Regions from separate parts of the Cellvibrio fontiphilus genome, predicted to be linked through region 3. Evidence: predicted binding sites of a transcription regulator. Region 3 holds the regulator's gene; each other region holds the start of a gene.

Region 1 (6,217 bases), on a different contig from region 3:
GCCATCGCGAGCCACCGCAGCGGGGATCACCTCGTCGCGCACCGCTTCACCCATGATGATGTGGGTTTGACCACTGCGATCAACCACACTGGTCTGCAGAATGTCTGCAGGCCAAAAGTGGCCAAAACCGCGCACGGCAATCAGGCCCAATAGCCCCACAACCATAATCATACACAGCGATATGGCGCCGCCATTCAACCAAATCCACGGCGAACCACTACTAAACCAAGAGGTATTTTTACGAGTCAATTTGTTCATCGAATTCATCACCGATTACAGGTTGCTGTAGCGTTTGCGCAGACGCTGACGGATGACTTCCGCCAAGGTATTCATCACAAAAGTCAGTGCCAATAGCACCAGCGCCGCCAGGAACAGAACGCGGAAGTGGGTACTTGCCACCGCTGTTTCGGGCAACTCCACCGCGATATTGGCGGAGAAGGTACGCATGCCTTCAAAGATGTTGAAGTTGACTACCGGGCTGTTACCCGTCGCCATGAGTACAATCATGGTTTCGCCCACAGCGCGGCCAAAGCCCATCATGATTGCGGAGAAAATACCAGGGCTGGCAGTCGGCAATACCACACCCACCACGGTCTGCCAGCGGGTAGCGCCCAACGCCAGGGAACCTTGCGTGAGGTGACGCGGCACACTGAATACAGCGTCTTCAGCGATGGAGAAGATGGTGGGAATCACCGCAAAGCCCATCACAATACCGACCACCAAGGCGTTACGCTGACTGTAGTCGATACCGTTTTCGGTAAACCATTGACGCATGCTGCCATCGAACAACAAGACTTCTGCAGATTGACTGCTAGCCACGCAGGCCCATACGGTCAGGATAATCGGCAGTACCACAATCACAGCTTCCCAGCCCTCTGGCACACGGGTGCGCAAAGACTCGGGGCAGCGGCTCCAGATATATCCGGTCACCAACATCACCACTGGCAACAGAATCAAAATACTGAATACCGCTGGCAGGTGATCCTCTACAAAGGGCGCCAACCACAAACCGGCAAGAAAGCCCAGAATCACGGTTGGTAAAGCCTCCATGATTTCAATGGTTGGTTTTACCAAACCACGCAATTTGGGAGTCATGAAGTAAGCGGTGTAAATGGCACCCATCACACCGAGCGGGATGGCAAACAACATGGCGAAAAACGCGGCTTTGAGCGTACCTACAGAGAGCGGTACAAAACTCATTTTGGGTTCAAAGTTGTCGCTGCCGGAGGAGGCTTGCCAGATGTACTCTGGTGCGTCGCGCCCTTCGTACCAAACCTTGTGCCACAGGGAGCTAAACGAGACTTCCGGGTGCTTGTTCCAGGTATCGGCAACGGTCAGTGTGTTGCTGTCCAGCCACAGTGCGCGGTTGTGAATCGGGGAGACAGCTAGCTGCTGGATAGGCGTATCGCTGACGGAATCAATTAAGAGTGTGCGCTGTGAGGTGGCAAAATAAATTCCCAGATTGCCCTTATCGTCACTGGCCCAAAAACCGCGGCGCCCGTGTTCCGGCACTATGCGAGTGATGGCGCCATCCAAGCTCTCAAAACTGCGAACCTGCTTGAGTTGGTAAATGTTTTCCGGGTTGCGAACCAAAAACCATTGGCTCAATTCACCTTTATCGGTACCTATTACTAGCGACGCGGTGCCTACTAAAAATTCCATGCGGGTGATTTTGTTTTCCAGCGTAATGGCAGACTGCACCTGCGCCTCAGCAGGGTTCACCAAACTGTATAGCAGCAACTGGGATTGGTCGGTCGCCACAATCAGGTGACGTGCACCATTATCTAATTGCATCGCCACCGGCTTACTGCCTGTGGGCAACGCCGGCAATTGGGTGACATCGCGGTTGATGGTGATTTCACCCGTAATCATGTTTTGGCTAGTGCTGAAACTCGCCAACAACAAACGGGCATCTGCGGTCATGGCAGCAATTAAGATACCGGCAGAGGTCTCTTGCACGGCAAGATTGACCAGTGCACTGCCCTGCTCATCTATGATTTGTGTAGCTTCGCCCAGCGGTGAAAGCAAACTGGGGATGATTTGGCGCTTATCGTTGGGGTAGCTAAGGGCGTAATCCGGCTTTACAACAGCGACTTCACCGTTGCTGTATCCATAAGCCACTAAGCCGTAGTCAGGCGTACTGGTGGCGATACTGCGGAACTCCGCCGTTTCCGAGCGCGGCACCTGCACGTTTAATATCTCTTGGCCATCAGCGACTTGGAAAAAGTGAACGCTGCCGCTACGTTTAAAACTGGCACCTATTTCCTCGTAACGCTCAAGGGTAAGGTGCTCAGTCTGGTCATCGGCTTGTTGCTGTAGCTGTGCAGCCGTATAACTATGGGTAGGCTCCACTGACGCACCGCGAAACAGCGGCGCGATCTCTGAAAAAAGGTAGAAGAAAATCAAACCGAGGGAAAACACCACAGCCAGCCCAGCGGACATAACACCGTAGCGTGATAACTGATCTTTCAATTTACGAACACGACGCAACTTATCACGCTGCTCGCGGTTGGGCATCAAGCTCTGGGTTGGCTTGGCCGAAGTCATAGATTCGGACATGGTCTAGTTACCTGTTTATCGTCTGGCGCGAGAATCCTAGCAACCAAAAATGACACTTTTGTTACAGAGCTAAAAAACTGTCATTAAAGTGTCACCTGACTGTAATATTTATCTTTCAGCCACAAAAAACGCCGAACAAGTCGGCGTTTTTTGTGTAAGTCGATCAGCTTACTTCTGCAGGTCGGCAAGCGCCTTCTGCACCATAGTCGCTGGCAGTGGGATATAACCATCGCGCACTACTGTTTGCTGACCTTGCTTGGAAAGGATCAGCTTGATGAATTCCAGTTGCAGCGCATCAAGTGGACGATTCGGGTGCTTGTTGATGTACATGTAAAGTACACGCGACAAAGGATAGGTTCCGTCTAATGCTGTTTTTGCATTAGGCGCAACGAACTCGCCGCCTTCTTTTTTCGACAGAGGTAATGCACGCACACTTGAAGTGATATAACCGATACCCGAATAACCAATTCCGTTAATGGATTCAGATACGCTTTGTACCACTGATGCAGAGCCAGGTTGTTCGAGGATAGTGGACTTAAAATCGCCTTTGCACAGAGCTTCATCTTTGAAGTAGCCGTAGGTGCCAGATACTGCATTGCGGCTGTACATTTCAAAATCACGATTTGCCCAAGCATCAGTCAGACCTACCTCACCCCAACGAGTAATATCTTTTGGAGCACCGCACTTGCGTGTAGCAGAGAAAATGGCGTCAACCTGAGGAATACTCAGACCTTTGATCGGGTTATCCTTGTTCACGTAAACAGCCAGTACGTCAATCGCTACTGGCACTGGCGTTGGCTTATAACCATGTTTGGCTTCAAACGCCTGAATCTCTTCGGTTTTCATCATACGGCTCATAGGGCCAAAGTTTGCTGTGCCTTCAATCAAGGCTGGTGGCGCAGTAGAAGAGCCAGCACCCTGAATCTGGATGTTCACATTGGGGTACCACTTTTTAAAATCCTCAGCCCAGAGTGTCATCAGGTTGTTCAGGGTATCTGAACCGATTGAGTTAACATTGCCCGAAACGCCGGTAACAGCCTTGTACTCAGGCAGCGCGGGATCAACTGAAGCCTGCACAGCAGCTGCACAAACCATAGAGCCGGCCAGTGCCAACCCCTTTAAAATTTTCATAGCGTTCATAGAGCGCTCCATCAGTGATTACGTGAGTAAATAAGTTCTAGCGATGAAGGATCAGCCCTTCATTGAGGATTACTTTACCCAGCGAATATGACAGTTATGTGACCAACTGAAATTTTTGTCACAAATGTGTCGCACAAATGTCACACGCATGAATCATGGCCTTTTATCCTGGTAAAACAAAAACACCAGCCGAAGCTGGTGTTTTTAGGGGAGCAAACAGGGGCTATTTAACTACGCGCAATCCGGGACGCTTGGCGGGAGCTGCATCAATCTTGGCCCCTCCAGCAGAACCGCCAGAAGGAGCAGGTGTAGGCCCACCGGGCGGAGGTGGAGCCGGGTTGACTTCAGGCTCAAACATCATGCCCTGCCCATTCTCCCGCGCATAAATTCCCAAAACCGCTCCACAGGGAATGTAGAGGTTATTGACTACCCCGCTGAAGCGCGCATTAAAGGACACGGCAGTGTTATCCATAAAGAAATCTTTAATCGCAGAGGGTGAAATATTGAGAATAATCTGCCCCTCGTTATTCACGTGCTGCTGCGGCACTTGCGTCCCGGGCACATGAGCGTCGACCAAAATATGCGGAGTGCAATTGTTATCCAAAATCCATTCGTAGACGGCGCGCAAAAAATAAGGTCGGCTGGATGTCATGGACATACTAAATTCCTTGGTCTGATCATAACTAAAGAAAGCAATTTAACCTGTTTCGCCCGTTTGTAAAACTAAAAGCAACGTTATCCGAGACAGGACAAGCCAAACAAAAAAGGGCGACTTGCGTCGCCCTTTTTTAATCTTGCTTTGGTTATTAATGAATATCTCGCCAGAACTCGCGATTCAGGAAATACACAAAGATAAACAGGATAACCAGAAAGCCTAATACGTAATAGCCAATAGCTTCACGCTTTACGGCGACAGGTTCAGCTACGTACTCAAGGAAATTCACCAGATCATACATCGCTTTATCAAACTCCGCGGTAGTCATGGTGCCCTTAACTTTGCCTTCAACCAAAGCACCGCAATGCTCATCCATTTCCACTTCACCCACATCATTGCGCATTGCGCTACCGCGATGATTGAGTTTAGGGCCGGCACCGCACTCCAACAATCCTTGCGGACCAATCAACACATGAGGCATACCGACATTGGGGAATACACGATTATTCACACCCCATGGACGCGAATCATCTTTATAAAAATTACGTAAGTAGGTGTAGAGCCATTCTGGTGAACGAACACGTGCAACCAGAGTTAAATCAGGCGGCGCCACACCAAACCAGACTTTTGACTGCTGCGGCTTCATGGCAATTTCCATCAACTGACCGATGCGCTGACCGCCAAATATAAGATTCTCCTCCATCAAACTATGGGGAATACCCAAATCATCAGCAACGCGCTCGTAGCGGGAAAACTTTGCCGAATGGCATCCCATACAATAGTTAATGAAATATTTGGCACCGCTCTGCAGCGACTCCTTGTCGCGCAAATCTGGCTCCATTTTGTCACAAGGAATCGCACCACAATCAAATGCGCCACCGGCAGCAACTGCCTTGATAGGGACAATCATCAACACCAGGAACAATGCCAAACCACCAAGCACAACAATTGCTGGCAAACCTTTAGCCTGAGTACGTGTAGGCTCTACTAAATCCTTGTCGCGCGCAGCTAATAACGGCAGAACAGCAAAAATGGCAGCTAATGCAAAACACAGCACCAGCAACAAAGCAGGAACATCACCGCCAATGTAATCAATACCCATCCAGGCAAAAATCACAGCAAACAAACCACAGGCTACCCAAGAAAACTTGGATTTGGCTTTTTCAGGGCTAGTTGTTGTCCATACTGGCATAGTAAGGAAATAAGCAAAGTAGAAGGTTGTGGCGATCTGTGACAAAAGCGTTCTACCTTCGGTAGGCGCCTTAACACCCAAGTAACCCAACACCACAAACATCGCAGCAAATGCAATCAACATAACGCGGGGAATGTGACCACGATAACGCATAGACTTAACTTTGCTACGATCCAACCATGGCAATACAAACAAGAGCGCAATAGCAGCACCCATAGCAATAAAGCCAAGCAGCTTTGCAGTTAACACCATTGGGCCAATTTCAATTTGTAGAGTTACTGCACGCAATACTGCGTAGAAAGGCGTGAAATACCACACAGGCGCAATATGGGTAGGAGTCTTCAGATTATTCGCTTCTTCAAAGTTGGCGTATTCGAGGAAGAAACCGCCCATCTCTGGCATAAAAAACATGATGAAACAGAAAGCAAACAAGAAAACCGTAATACCGACTAAATCATGAACTGTATAGAAAGGATGGAAAGGGACTCCATCACGCGGAATGCCATTTTCGTCCTTGTTCTTCTTGATCTCTACACCATCGGGGTTATTGGAACCCACCTCATGTAAAGCCAGAATATGCATAACCACCAACGCGAGCAAAACTATCGGCAGCGCTACCACATGCAACGCGAAGAAACGATTCAGAGTAATGCCTGAAATAAGATAGTCAC
Region 2 (6,217 bases), on a different contig from region 3:
CGTATTGGCCAGAGTAAATCATGGTGCCCAGACCGTCGCGGGTGAAGAGTTCGGTAAGCAGCGCGCCGTCGGTTTCATAGCTGATAAGTTGGGCGCGTTGCACGCCTTGTAAACAGCTCAGGTAGCAGGCGCTCACTGCCTGTTGCAGGTCTGCCGTCATGGTTTCGCCTCGGTTTGCCAGATACTCCTTACATTCCGGCAGCGATAACTGACGGATAAGATTGCCCTCATGGTCACTCAAGCCATTGCCTGCAACAAATGCCAATAGCTTGTCTGCCTTGATAGCACTGGCGACATGGGTGGCAACATCGCTGAAAGAGAGATTAAAAATTTCTCCAGTGGGCGAATAGGCGAGTGGTGATAAGAGCACCACGGCGCCTGAGTCGAGCGCTGCGTTTAGTGATTTGGTGTGAACCTTTCGAACTTTGCCTGTGTGTTGTAAATCAATACCATCGATGACTCCATGGGGCATAGCCACGACAAAATTGCCGCTAATTACCTGCATATCAGCGTCTTGCATAGGGGAGTTGGGTAGGCTCGTTGATAGCGCTGCTTCGACTATGGTGCGCGCTTCGCCAATCGCTTGAATAACCAGGCTCAGGCTTTCGCTGTCGGTGATGCGCAAATTGTTGTGGAAGCGGCTAAAGGTGTCTGCTGCTTGCAAGCGATCGTCGATTTGTGGACGCGCGCCATGTACCAGTACCAAACGTACATCCAAGCTGCAAAGCAGGGCGATATCGTGGACGATATTGTGGAAATTGGCGTGTGTTATCGCCTCTCCCGGCAACATGAGCACAAAGGTCTTGTCACTATGCCTGTTGATATAGGGGGTGGAATGACGAAACCATTTGACGTAATCCTGAGTGTTTGCAGGCACTGTATATGTCTTCCCAAAACTAAGAGTGAGTGATCGGGGTTAAGTTGGCGTTACAAGCAGAAGCGTTCGATTAACCCACGTAATAATTTAACAGCTGGTTCAATTTGATTAAGGGGGATGAATTCATCGGGTTGGTGTGCCTGATCGATGGAGCCAGGGCCTATCACAACCGTCTGCATTCCCAGTTGTTGCATAAAGGGCGCTTCAGTCGCAAAGGCAACGCTATCGCTGGGATTGCCAGTTAATTCAGCGCAGATTTTTATCAGCTCACTGTGACTGTCTTCCCCAAAGGGATCTACCCCTTCAAACAGCGAGGAAAACACGATATCAGTCCCGCTCCGTTCAGCGATGGGCGTCAGGCGGCGCTGGATGGCTGCACGCAACTCCTCATTGTTCATGCCGGGGAGCAGGCGTAGGTCAAAATGCAGCTCGCAATCGCCACAAATACGATTGGCACCATCGCCGCCATGAATACAGCCGAGATTCAATGTCGGGGTTTGCACGGCAAATGTTGGATCGCGATATTGTTGTTGCAGTTCGCTGCGCAGCGCCAACAGCTCGGTCATAACCTGATTCATGGCTTCCAGTGCGTTATTACCCAGTGCTGGGTTGGATGAATGGCCGCTATGCCCACGCACCCTTATCGCCTCCATCATAATTCCTTTGTGAGCGCGAATTGGTGTCAGGTTGGTCGGTTCGCCAATCACGGCATAACGTGGCGATAAACCGCCCAGTCCTTCCCGGGCGAGCGCTCGCGCACCACTCATGCTGCTCTCTTCGTCAGCTGTCGCCAGCACGATTAGCGGATGCTTGAATTGTCTGTGACGATAAGGTTCCACGGCAGCCATGATCACCGGGAAGAAACCTTTCATATCGGTGGCACCCAGGCCGTAGAGCTTGCCATCTTTTTCGGTGAGGCTAAAAGGGTCTGACTGCCAGCGGTTGGCGTCATAGGGAACGGTATCGCTATGACCTGCCAGCACCAGCCCTCCCTCGCCTTGTCCCATGGTGGCAAGCAGGTTTGCCTTGCCTTTTTGCGCAAGTGGCAGCACGCGGGTGCTAAAACCCAGGTCAGAAAAATCGTTGGCCAGTTGATCAATGACCGCTTGATTGGCCATATCCCATTGGGCGACACCGCAGCTTACTGAGGGCAGTGCTACCAGTTTATGCAGTTGGTATTGGTAGCGTTTGAGGTCGATGGTCATGATCAGGCTCGCAATAAAACATCCGCGAAGTTATCGGCCATTGCGCCGCAAAATGCAAGCATGTGCTGGTTTGCGGGCAATAAAAAGCCCGAGGCGGATATCCGGCTCGGGCTTGAGGTATAGCTGGTTATCAGCTGAATACACCTTTAAAGAAATAGAAGAACAGGATAGACAAGCCGGCGCCTGCAGGCAGGGTGATAACCCATGAGGCAAAAATACCGCTAATAACGCGCAGGTTCAGGGCGCCAATACCGCGCGCCAAGCCAACACCCAATACCGCGCCAACCAGTGTGTGGGTGGTGGAAATGGGCAATCCAAGGCCTGAGGCAATAACGACTGTAGCGGCGGCAGACATCTCAGCCGCAAAACCACGGCTCGGAGTCAGTTCGGTAATCTTTTTACCGATAGTTTGCATTACTTTGTAACCGTAAGTGGCCAAACCAACAACGATGCCGACACCACCAAGAAGCAAGACCCAAGGCGCAACGGCCGCTTTGGCGCCAACCGCGCCAGATTGCACAACACTTATAACGGCGGCCATGGGGCCAACTGCGTTAGCGACATCGTTGGAGCCGTGGGCGAAGGCCATGGAACAGGCGGTAAAAATCATCAGTACGCCAAATACGCGCTCAACGCTTGAGAAGCGGTTATCTTTATCAGCGGCTTTATCCTGACTAATTCGGCTGAGCAAGAACATACCGAAGCCTGCCACTACCACGCCAATCACTGCGGCGATCAGTGCGCTTTCCATAAAGCTGAGGGACAAATGGTGGGAGCTCAGCACGTGCTTCAGGCCTTTGAGCAATGTCACCATGGACAAGAAAAAGCCTACTGCAAACATGTAAATGGGAATGTAGCGTTTGGCGTTTGTGAATGGATCTTCGGTATCCAAAATCAGGTGTTGTACAGAGCGGAAAATCCAGAAGGACAGCACACCGGCAAGCATCGGAGTAATAACCCAGCTGCCTACAATGCCCCAAACCTTGCCCCACTGGACCGCATCTACCGAGATGCCCACCGCAGCAAAACCAATAATCGCGCCGACTATGGAGTGGGTAGTGGATACGGGCCAGCCTAAAATACTGGCAATAAGCAGCCAGCTACCCGCTGCTAAAAGCGAAGCGAGCATACCGTATACAAACAGGTCTGGATGTTGGGTCATTACATCCAGTTCGACTATGCCGCTGCGGATGGTTTCAGTTACCTCACCACCTGCCAGATAGGCGCCGGCAAACTCGAATACCATTGCAATCAGAATGGCTTGTTTCATGGTCAATGCGCGAGAGCCAACCGAAGTGCCCATGGCATTAGACACATCGTTGGCGCCTATGCCCCAAGCCATAAACAGGCCAAAAGCGCACGCCAGAATGAACAGCACTTGGCCGTATTCAGCAAATAGAGTCATTTTTGAATTCCCCTAGGTAAAGGATTAATGCGCCAGCAGCAGCTGCAAACGGCCGCCCACATCATGGGCACGGTTGGCGATATCACCCACCCAGTCGATGATGTTATAGAGGAACATCACATCCACGGGCGGTAGCTGGGCTTCGAGGGCAAAGAGGGAGGTGCGCACACCAATTTCCAATTGGTCTGCTTTCTCTTCAAGAATGTCTAACTCCTTGATCATATTTTCAACAACGGTTAATTCTCGACCGCTAAAACCGGTTTCCAGCAGTTCGTCCAACTCATTGATAGCTGTCAGAGCTTGTTCTGCCGCTGCAACACTGGCACGCACAAACTCGTTCATTTGGGGTTTCATACTTTCGGGGATGGCCATGCGGCGGCCCATAATGATGCCGGCTATGTCTTTGGCACGGTTGGGGATGCGATCCTGCATGGTGAGCAGTTCCAGCAAATCCGTGCGTGGCACTGGCAGGAACAGGCTTTTGGGCAGGTGCAAGCGCAGATGCTTTTTGATTTCATCCGCATCATTTTCATGTTTTACCACTTGTTGCTGGATATTGCTGGCCTGTGCCCAATCGCCACTGGTAACCGCTTCAAAAAAAGGTATCAGCTCGGCAGCAGCCTTCACTGCCAGAGCCATATGCTCTTGCATAGGCTTGATGGGCGAGCGGCCAAACAGGTTCGACAAGTTTGCAAAAGGCATGGTTATCCCCCCGGGGTTGAAAGTGTGCGCAGTATAAAAACATCACTCTCCAAGGTCACGCAGCTTTATTACTTATTTATGACAAAGTTGTGATGCTTTTTGGTCAGAATTTTGGTAGCCGAGTCTGCATAATTGCCGCGGGATTATGGGTTTGGGGCGACGGCGCTGGTGAGCACGGCCTTCAGCCTGTGGTGCGCTGGGCAGACTGATGCCGGCTGAGCCGCTACAATCAGCGCAACTTCCCTTCGATATAGTCAATAACAGGAATAACCCAATGGTGCTGGATCGGGTATTGGATTTGCGCGGCTTGATCAATGATTTGGTGGCGGACGGGCGTATGTCCCAAACAGACGCCAATATGCTATTGGGTGCCTCGCGCAGTCGCGAGCAGGCCATCATGCACCCGCTCGCCTACATAGCAACCCAGAATCTGGAGGATTTACAGCGGCCCGGCAAAGTATTGGATGCCGAGGTGCTAACGGAGTGGTTGGCGAATAAAGCACGTTTGCCCTTATTTCACATAGACCCAATGAAAATCGATGTTGCCAGGTGCACCGAGGTCATCAGTTACGCTTTTGCCAAACGCCATGGGATTCTCTGTGTAAAGGTTGAGGCTGATCATGTGCTTATCGCCTGTACCCAGCCTTTTATGTCTGGTTGGGAGCCGCAGGTGGAGCATGTGGCGCGCCGCGCGGTGAAGCGCGTAGTGGCCAACCCCGCCGATATCGAGCGGTTTATGGTGGAGTTTTACACCCTGGCGCGCTCGGTGTCGGGGGCTAGCGGCGCCACGGCGGCATCGGCTATTACCAATTTTGAGCAGCTGGTCGAGTTGGGTAAAGCCAGCGACCCGGATGCCAACGACCAGCACATAGTTAAAATTGTGGATTGGTTGCTGCAGTACGCCTACGACCAGCGCGCCAGTGACATTCATATTGAGCCGCGCCGCGATGTAGGTCGCATTCGCTTCCGTATCGACGGTGTACTGCATTATGTGTATGAATTGCCGGCCAATGTGTCTACCGCCGTGACCAGTCGCTTCAAGGTGTTGGCGCGAATGGATATCGCCGAAAAGCGCAAACCGCAGGATGGCCGCATCAAAACCCGGCGCAGCGATGGCAGTGAAATCGAGCTGCGTATGTCCACCTTGCCCACCGCCTTTGGCGAAAAATTGGTGATGCGGATTTTTGACCCCGAAGTGCTGCTGCGCAGTTTTACCGATTTGGGTTTGGTGGGTGACGATTACGCCCGCTGGTATTCCATGCTCACGCGCCCCAACGGTATTTTGCTGGTCACCGGCCCCACCGGTTCCGGTAAAACCACCACGCTCTACTCCTCGTTGCGACAAGTGGCGACGGATGAGGTGAACGTCAGCACCATTGAAGACCCGATTGAAATGGTGGAAGAGCGTTTTAATCAAACCCAGGTACACCACAAAATCGGGCTGGATTTTGCCGCCGGTATTCGCAGCCTGATGCGCCAGGACCCGGACATCATCATGGTGGGGGAAATCCGCGATTTGGAAACCGCGCAGATGGCGGTGCAGGCTGCGCTCACTGGTCACTTGGTATTGTCTACCGTCCACACCAACGATGCGCCCTCCACCGTGGCGCGCCTGCTGGATTTGGGTATCCCGTCCTACCTGATTAATGCCACTCTGCTGGGGGTGATGGCGCAGCGGTTGGTGCGCACCCTCTGCCCCCATTGCAAGGAGGAGGGCAGCATCAGCGCGTCCGATTGGCAAGAATTGGTGGCGCCCTGGAAGGTGAATGTGCCCGCCAAAGTCTATCGCCCGGTGGGCTGTTTGGAGTGTCGCAATACTGGCTATTTGGGGCGGCAGGGTTTGTATGAAATTCTGCTGCTGTCGGAATCACTCAAAGAAAAAGTTACGCGCGATTGCAACCTGCAAGAGCTGCGTAAGCTGGCGATGAAAGAAGGAATGCGCACCCTGCGTTTGTCGGGCGCCCAGAAAGTGGCCGCCGGTTTGACGACTATGGAGGAGGTGCTGCGCGTGGCACCGCCACCGGAAAA
Region 3 (6,217 bases):
CAAGCTGTTGGAGTTCGTGGAGTGTCGCAAGGGGCATTTACATAACGCGATTAAATTACCCGCTGACAAGGCCAGTAAAAAACTCGCCGATTTTGTCGTGCGCTACATTAAACATGTGCCTGATTTTATCGATGCGATCCGCAGCATGGCGCAGGAAGCCGGTATTTATGAAGATGTGAAACCGCTGCTGAAAATTGCCAGCGACTACTTTTTATCGCCCCCCTCCATTGTTGACCCCCACAGCCAGCTGCAAGCATTGCTGGATGAAGCCTACCTTGCGCACAGGTTGCTGGAAGAGGTGAATGATCGCTTTATGGCCAAGAGCGGCATTCCTCTCGCGCCGATGGACATGACCATGGCCAATGTTATCGCCCATGAATTGATTGGCGAGCCGTTTGCGAACGAGCTGGATCAGGCAGTGCTGTTTTCCGCAGAACTATTGCTGGATGAGCAGGGCTTTAATAGCCAGCATTTGGAGGATTATGTGCTCACCCACAAAACCAACGGCTGGCAACAGGAGCTGGAGCGCTGGCCTTGTTTGGTGGAGGATTTATCAATCAGTGTGGAGTTTGATACTGAAGACGACCAAAGTGCGACCCGTCACTAGACGGGATCGACTTCGGCGTTGAGCTTCATATTGTGAAAGCGCGATTCATCAATCATGCCTTCGCTTTTGGCAACTATAACGGAAACAACGGCATCGCCATTGACGTTAACGGCGGTGCGCACCATATCCAACAAACGATCAACCCCGATAATCAGGGCTATGCCTTCAACCGGTACACCTACTGATTGCAGCACCATCGCCAGCATCACCAAGCCCACACTGGGCACACCCGCCGTCCCCACAGAAGCGAGTGTTGCGGTGAGTATGACCGTCAAATAACCGGCCGCACCAATCTCAATCCCGTAGACCTGGGCGATAAAAATGGTAGCTACACCCTGCATAATGGCCGTGCCGTCCATATTAATGGTGGCACCCAATGGCACAGCAAAGCTGCTGATTTTATTGTCTACACCCAGGTCGTGCTCGACCGTGCGCATAGTCACCGGCAAGGTGGCGTTGCTGGATGCGGTACTAAATGCAAACACCGCCACCTTCCACATTTTTTTGAAAAATATAACCGGGCTCAAACCAGTAAAGAGTTTTAGCAGGCTGCCATAAACAACCAGACCGTGCAGCAGGAGCACAAAAAGCACGGTGAAGAAATATTTAGCCAGATCGGCAATCGCCGAAAAACCGATGCTCGCAAACAGTTTGGCCAGCAAACAAAACACGCCATAGGGCGCAAGCTGCATCAGCAATAACATCATTTTGAGCACCACTTCGTTCAGCTGCTCAAAAAAGGTTTTCATGCTGCTGCCCACTTCACCGCCAGTGCGTGAGATGGCAATGCCAAACAAAATCGAAAATACAATCACCTGCAGCATATTGCCTTCGGCCATAGCCTGCACCGGATTGCTGGGAAAGATATTGATAAAGGTCTCTTTGACCGAGGGCGATGCGGGCGTGGTGTAATTAGCCAGCGGGGCCATATCAACTCCCGCACCCGGCTGCACTAAAGCTGCCACCCCCATAGCCAGCCCAATCGCCAATGCGGTAGTGAACATGTAAAACAGCAGGGTTTTAGTCGCCAGGGGGCCCATACGACTATGGCCGCCCAATGCCATAGCGCCGCAGACCAGCGACACAAATACCAGAGGCACTACCAACAGTTTTAACGAGGCAACAAATATTTGGCCAACGGCATCAAGAACACCGTCGATGACAACCGTTTGCAACCAGACACCCAAGGGCGTGGCGGGTAAATTACTCGCTTCATCGACAACGATTAACAGATTGAAACCTATGCCTACCGCTATACCCAACAGCATGCCAAGCAGGATCTTATTGGTCAGGGACATAGGTGAACCTCGGGGAAATTATTTTTAAAAGAGGACAAACCACTGCGGCGCACGGGCGCCGCAGGGTGGGAAGTGGCTTATTCGTTAACGGCGTCTTTAAGCGCTTTACCGGCCTTGAAGGTGACCGTTTTACTGGCGGCGATTTGAATAGTCGCGCCGGTCTGTGGATTGCGGCCTTCGCGGGCAGCGCGCTCACTGACATTGAAGGTACCAAAACCTAACAGGGCGACAGATTCACCGCGCGCCAGGGCGTTAGTGATTTGCTCAACAAAAGCCGAAACCACCAAATCTGCTTTATTTACCCCCAGGTCAGTATTGTTTGCCAGGGCAACAACTATATCGGTCTTGTGCATAATGCTTCTCCTTTCATGTGTTAAGCCGCGAGTGTACCTGCTTGCGGCCTGTTGCGGCAGGCTTGACGCGGGTTTTTCCGCACCGCAAATAGACCGAGCTGCTAAACTGCGCCGGCTTACCGCAGGCAGAGGAGATCATTTTGCCCCGTGTTACTGCTTCCACCCGATTGCATTCCCCCTGGCGCCCACGCCATCAATTGCCACTCAGGAATCGCCCTTCACCCTGCCTGCACAGCTGGCTGGATGATGAAGGCTCATTGACCGCGCGTTTGGTCGGGCTCAGCAAGGGCCAGTTTCAGGTTGAGGTGCTGCGCCAGCAACTCGCCTTACCCAGCCGCGATGAGCAGCAAGCCTTGGGCATGAAACGCCCCGCTCGCGCCCTGATTCGCGAGGTAATCCTGCGCGGCCACCACCAACCCTGGGTGTTCGCCCGCAGTGTACTGCCGCTCTCCAGCCTCAGCGGCAAGCTGCGCCATTTGCGCAAACAGCGCAATCGGCCCTTGGGGGCATTTTTGTTCAGTCAGCCACAACTGGTGCGCAGCCCCATTGCGGTGGCGAGCTTTAATGCTGATGATGCGTACCTACCACCCGGGATCGCCTGTTCCACTCCGCTCTGGGGGCGCCGTTCGGTATTTGCACTGGATGGCAAACCGCTGCTGGTCAGTGAAGTTTTTTTGCCCGCTTTTTGCGATCAATTACGCTCCAACGATTCCCGATCACCAATCACAACAGACTGATATCGGCCTATGAACAGCCCTAAATCTTCCCGCCGGCCCACCAAAGCCGCCCCAGCCCAGCCAGTTGATAAAGCGGCGCTTGCGGCCAAACCGATGCAGCCCCAAAAGAACCGCACTAAAGTCGTTAAAAGTCGCGAAATTGGCGGCCTTGTCGCCAAAATCCAGCAAAAGGCACCAATTTACTGGCGCCTGATGCGCATGGATCGCCCCATAGGAACGCTGCTACTGCTCTGGCCGACCTTGTGGAGCCTGTGGCTGGCTGCCAAGGGTATGCCGCGTTTGGAAAACCTGGTGATTTTTACCCTGGGTGTGATTGTGATGCGCTCTGCCGGCTGTGTGATCAACGACTTTGCCGACCGCAAGATTGACGGCAGTGTGCAGCGCACCAAAAACCGTCCGCTGGCAACGGGCGCAGTGTCCAGCCGCGAGGCGTTTGGTTTGTTTATCGGCCTGTGTTTGGTCGCATTTGCACTGGTATTAATGACTGACCCGCTCACCATCAAACTGTCGGTTGGCGGCCTGCTGCTCGCCTTTTGCTACCCCTTTATGAAGCGTCACACCCACCTGCCACAGGTGGTGTTAGGGGCTGCATTTGCCTGGGGCATCCCCATGGCGTTTGCCGCCGAAGCGGGCGCGCTGCATGAAAATATCTGGCTGGTGTATTTGGCGGTAGTGCTCTGGACGGTTGCCTACGACACCTTTTACGCCATGGTGGACAGGGATGACGACCTGAAAATCGGGGTTAAATCCACTGCGATTTTATTTGGAGAACAGGATCGTTTGATGACCGGCATACTGCAGGGTTTAACTCTGTATGCGCTGCTACTGGTGGGCAATCGTTTTGAGCTGGGACTCTACTATTATTTGGGTTTGGCGGTAGCGGCAGCGCTGTTTATCTATCAACAATGGCTGATTCGCTTTCGCAACCGCGATGCCTGCTTCAAGGCCTTTTTAAATAACAACTGGGTTGGTGTTGCAATATTTGCCGGTTTGGTCGCCGATTATTCGCTGAAATAAACCGCTCAGGGGCTCGACGCTGGAATTTTCAGACTTGTCATAAATATGTAACACTGAGCTTATTAAATAAGCTGCAACAATAGCTTCATGAACCGTGAAGCCTACCGTAGCTTTATTAGGCAGAAGATTATGACTGGTCGCAAAATCCTTATCGTCGACGATGAATCCGCTATTCGCGATATGTTGCGTGTAGCGCTGGAAATGGCTGAATACCAGGTGCTGGAAGCCAGCAATGCGCAAGACGCCCACGGCCTGATTATCGATGAAAAACCCGACCTGATTCTGCTGGATTGGATGATGCCCGGCACCAGTGGTATCGAACTGGCGCGCCGCCTCAAGCGCGATGAAGTCACCGCCAATACCCCCATCATCATGCTCACCGCCAAAGGCGAGGAAGATAACAAGATCCAGGGCTTGGAAGTAGGCGCCGACGATTACATCACCAAACCCTTCTCCCCGCGTGAGCTGGTCGCCCGTTTAAAGGCGGTACTGCGCCGCGCCGACCCGCAGATTACCGCCGCGCCGATTACCGTGCAGGGCCTGTGCCTTGACCCTGCAAGCCACCGGGTCACCATCAATGACCAGTCTGTGGATATGGGCCCTACCGAATACCGCTTGCTGGAGTTTTTTCTCACCCACCAGGAAAGAGCCTATACTCGCAGCCAATTGCTGGATCACGTCTGGGGCGGCAATGTCTATGTGGAGGAGCGCACGGTGGACGTGCATATCCGCCGCCTGCGCAAAGCCCTGACCATCGACGGTCACGAAGACCTGATCCAGACTGTGCGCGGAACAGGCTATCGTTTTTCTACTCGCATCGAAGCCTGATTGTATCAAGTTGCAAGTTTTCGGGAGCGGGCAAGCCTGAGCGACAATCGGAGACAGGATGTCGACGATTAGCCCCCATGGATGGGTTTATGGCGTGTCGCGCAGGCTTGCCCGCTACCGAAAACGGATCGACACTGAGAGGCACTCTTGTTAAAAGGTTTTAGCGCTGAGCTGCAGCGCATTCTGATTATTCTCGCCATCTGCAGCCTGATTGGGTTTTTTAGCGACAATTACGCCCTGTGGATGTTGCTGGGCTGCGGCGTTTACATCCTGTGGATGCTCTGGCAAATGCGTCGCCTTAACCAATGGCTGCTCAAGCGCGAGAGCGAACACCCACCCGAAGCCAGCGGTATTTGGGGGCAGGTGTTCGACAATATCTACCAGCTGCAGCGCGACCAACGCATCGAAAAAGACAACCTGCAAGCCGTTATCAAACGCATCCAGGAAATCAGCTCCGCACTCAAAGACGGCCTGATTATTTTGGACGCGCGCGGTTGCCTGGATTTTTGGAACCCCGCAGCGCACCGCATGCTCGCGCTCAATACCAAAGACCAGGGCCAATCGGTGATCAACTTTATCCGCCACCCCAAGTTTGTCGCCTACTTTGAAGAGGGTAATTACGGCGAGCCGCTGGAAATTCCATCGCCGCGTTTTTCCTCCAAACACTTGCAGTTCCAAATCACGCCCTTCGGCAAAATGGAGCGTTTGATTGTGGTGCGCGATGTCACCCAGCTGCACAATCTGGAAAAAATGCGCCAGGATTTTATCGCCAACGTCTCCCACGAATTGCGCACGCCACTCACCGTGATTAACGGTTATGTAGAAACCCTCGCCGATAACAACACTACGCCGAGCTGGAATAAACCCCTGCAACAAATGCTGCAGCAGGCCAAACGTATGTCGCTGCTGATTAACGATTTACTGGTGCTGTCCAAACTGGAAACCACCGAGGCAGGGCACAACCACAAACCCATTAATATTGAACAGCTGTTGGCCGTTGTTAAAAGCGAGGCCGATGTGCTGGGCAAGGAGAAAAACCAACAGCTCACCCTGGTGTGTAACAACACCACCAAACCCCTGCTACTGCAGGGCAATGAAAAGGAATTGCACAGCGCCTTTTCCAATCTGGTGATTAACGCCATCAAATACACCCAAGCCGAGGGGCGGATCAGTATCTTGCTGTGGCAGGATCAAAAACACGTCTATGTATCGGTCAGCGATAACGGCCCGGGCATAGAGGCCCAGCATATTCCGCGCCTGACCGAGCGTTTTTATCGCGTGGATGCCAGCCGCAATAGCGGCACTGGCGGCACTGGTTTGGGCCTTGCCATAGTTAAACACGTATTGATGCGCCACTACGCCGAATTAAAAATCACC

Evidence for each region. The regulator PhoB, encoded in region 3, activates phosphate uptake and scavenging genes when phosphate is short. The targets are predictions, from matches to a motif close to TGTCATAAANNTGTAACA.
Region 1: ACFODX_RS12275 (ABC transporter permease subunit) is a predicted target of PhoB. The motif match lies at 2,638-2,655, and genes of this name have one in related genera.
Region 2: ACFODX_RS09320 (TIGR00153 family protein) is a predicted target of PhoB. The motif match lies at 4,256-4,273, and genes of this name have one in related genera.

The regions. Positions count from the first base shown of each region.
Region 1 covers NZ_JBHRTF010000004.1:865,670-871,886, reverse strand. The annotation lists gene pstA (phosphate ABC transporter permease PstA) at 1-258, opposite strand, end outside; gene ACFODX_RS12275 (ABC transporter permease subunit) at 274-2,559, opposite strand; gene ACFODX_RS12270 (PstS family phosphate ABC transporter substrate-binding protein) at 2,728-3,699, opposite strand; gene ACFODX_RS12265 (ClpXP protease specificity-enhancing factor) at 3,923-4,357, opposite strand; gene ACFODX_RS12260 (ubiquinol-cytochrome c reductase) at 4,506-6,217, opposite strand, start outside.
Region 2 covers NZ_JBHRTF010000004.1:149,813-156,029, forward strand. The annotation lists gene argA (amino-acid N-acetyltransferase) at 1-877, opposite strand, end outside; gene argE (acetylornithine deacetylase) at 928-2,082, opposite strand; gene ACFODX_RS09315 (inorganic phosphate transporter) at 2,213-3,487, opposite strand; gene ACFODX_RS09320 (TIGR00153 family protein) at 3,512-4,189, opposite strand; gene ACFODX_RS09325 (GspE/PulE family protein) at 4,464-6,217, shown strand, end outside.
Region 3 covers NZ_JBHRTF010000002.1:425,811-432,027, forward strand. The annotation lists gene ACFODX_RS03680 (hypothetical protein) at 1-607, shown strand, start outside; gene ACFODX_RS03685 (dicarboxylate/amino acid:cation symporter) at 604-1,905, opposite strand; gene ACFODX_RS03690 (HU family DNA-binding protein) at 1,983-2,258, opposite strand; gene ACFODX_RS03695 (chorismate--pyruvate lyase family protein) at 2,399-2,995, shown strand; gene ubiA (4-hydroxybenzoate octaprenyltransferase) at 3,089-4,012, shown strand; gene phoB (phosphate regulon transcriptional regulator PhoB) at 4,142-4,840, shown strand; gene phoR (phosphate regulon sensor histidine kinase PhoR) at 4,988-6,217, shown strand, end outside.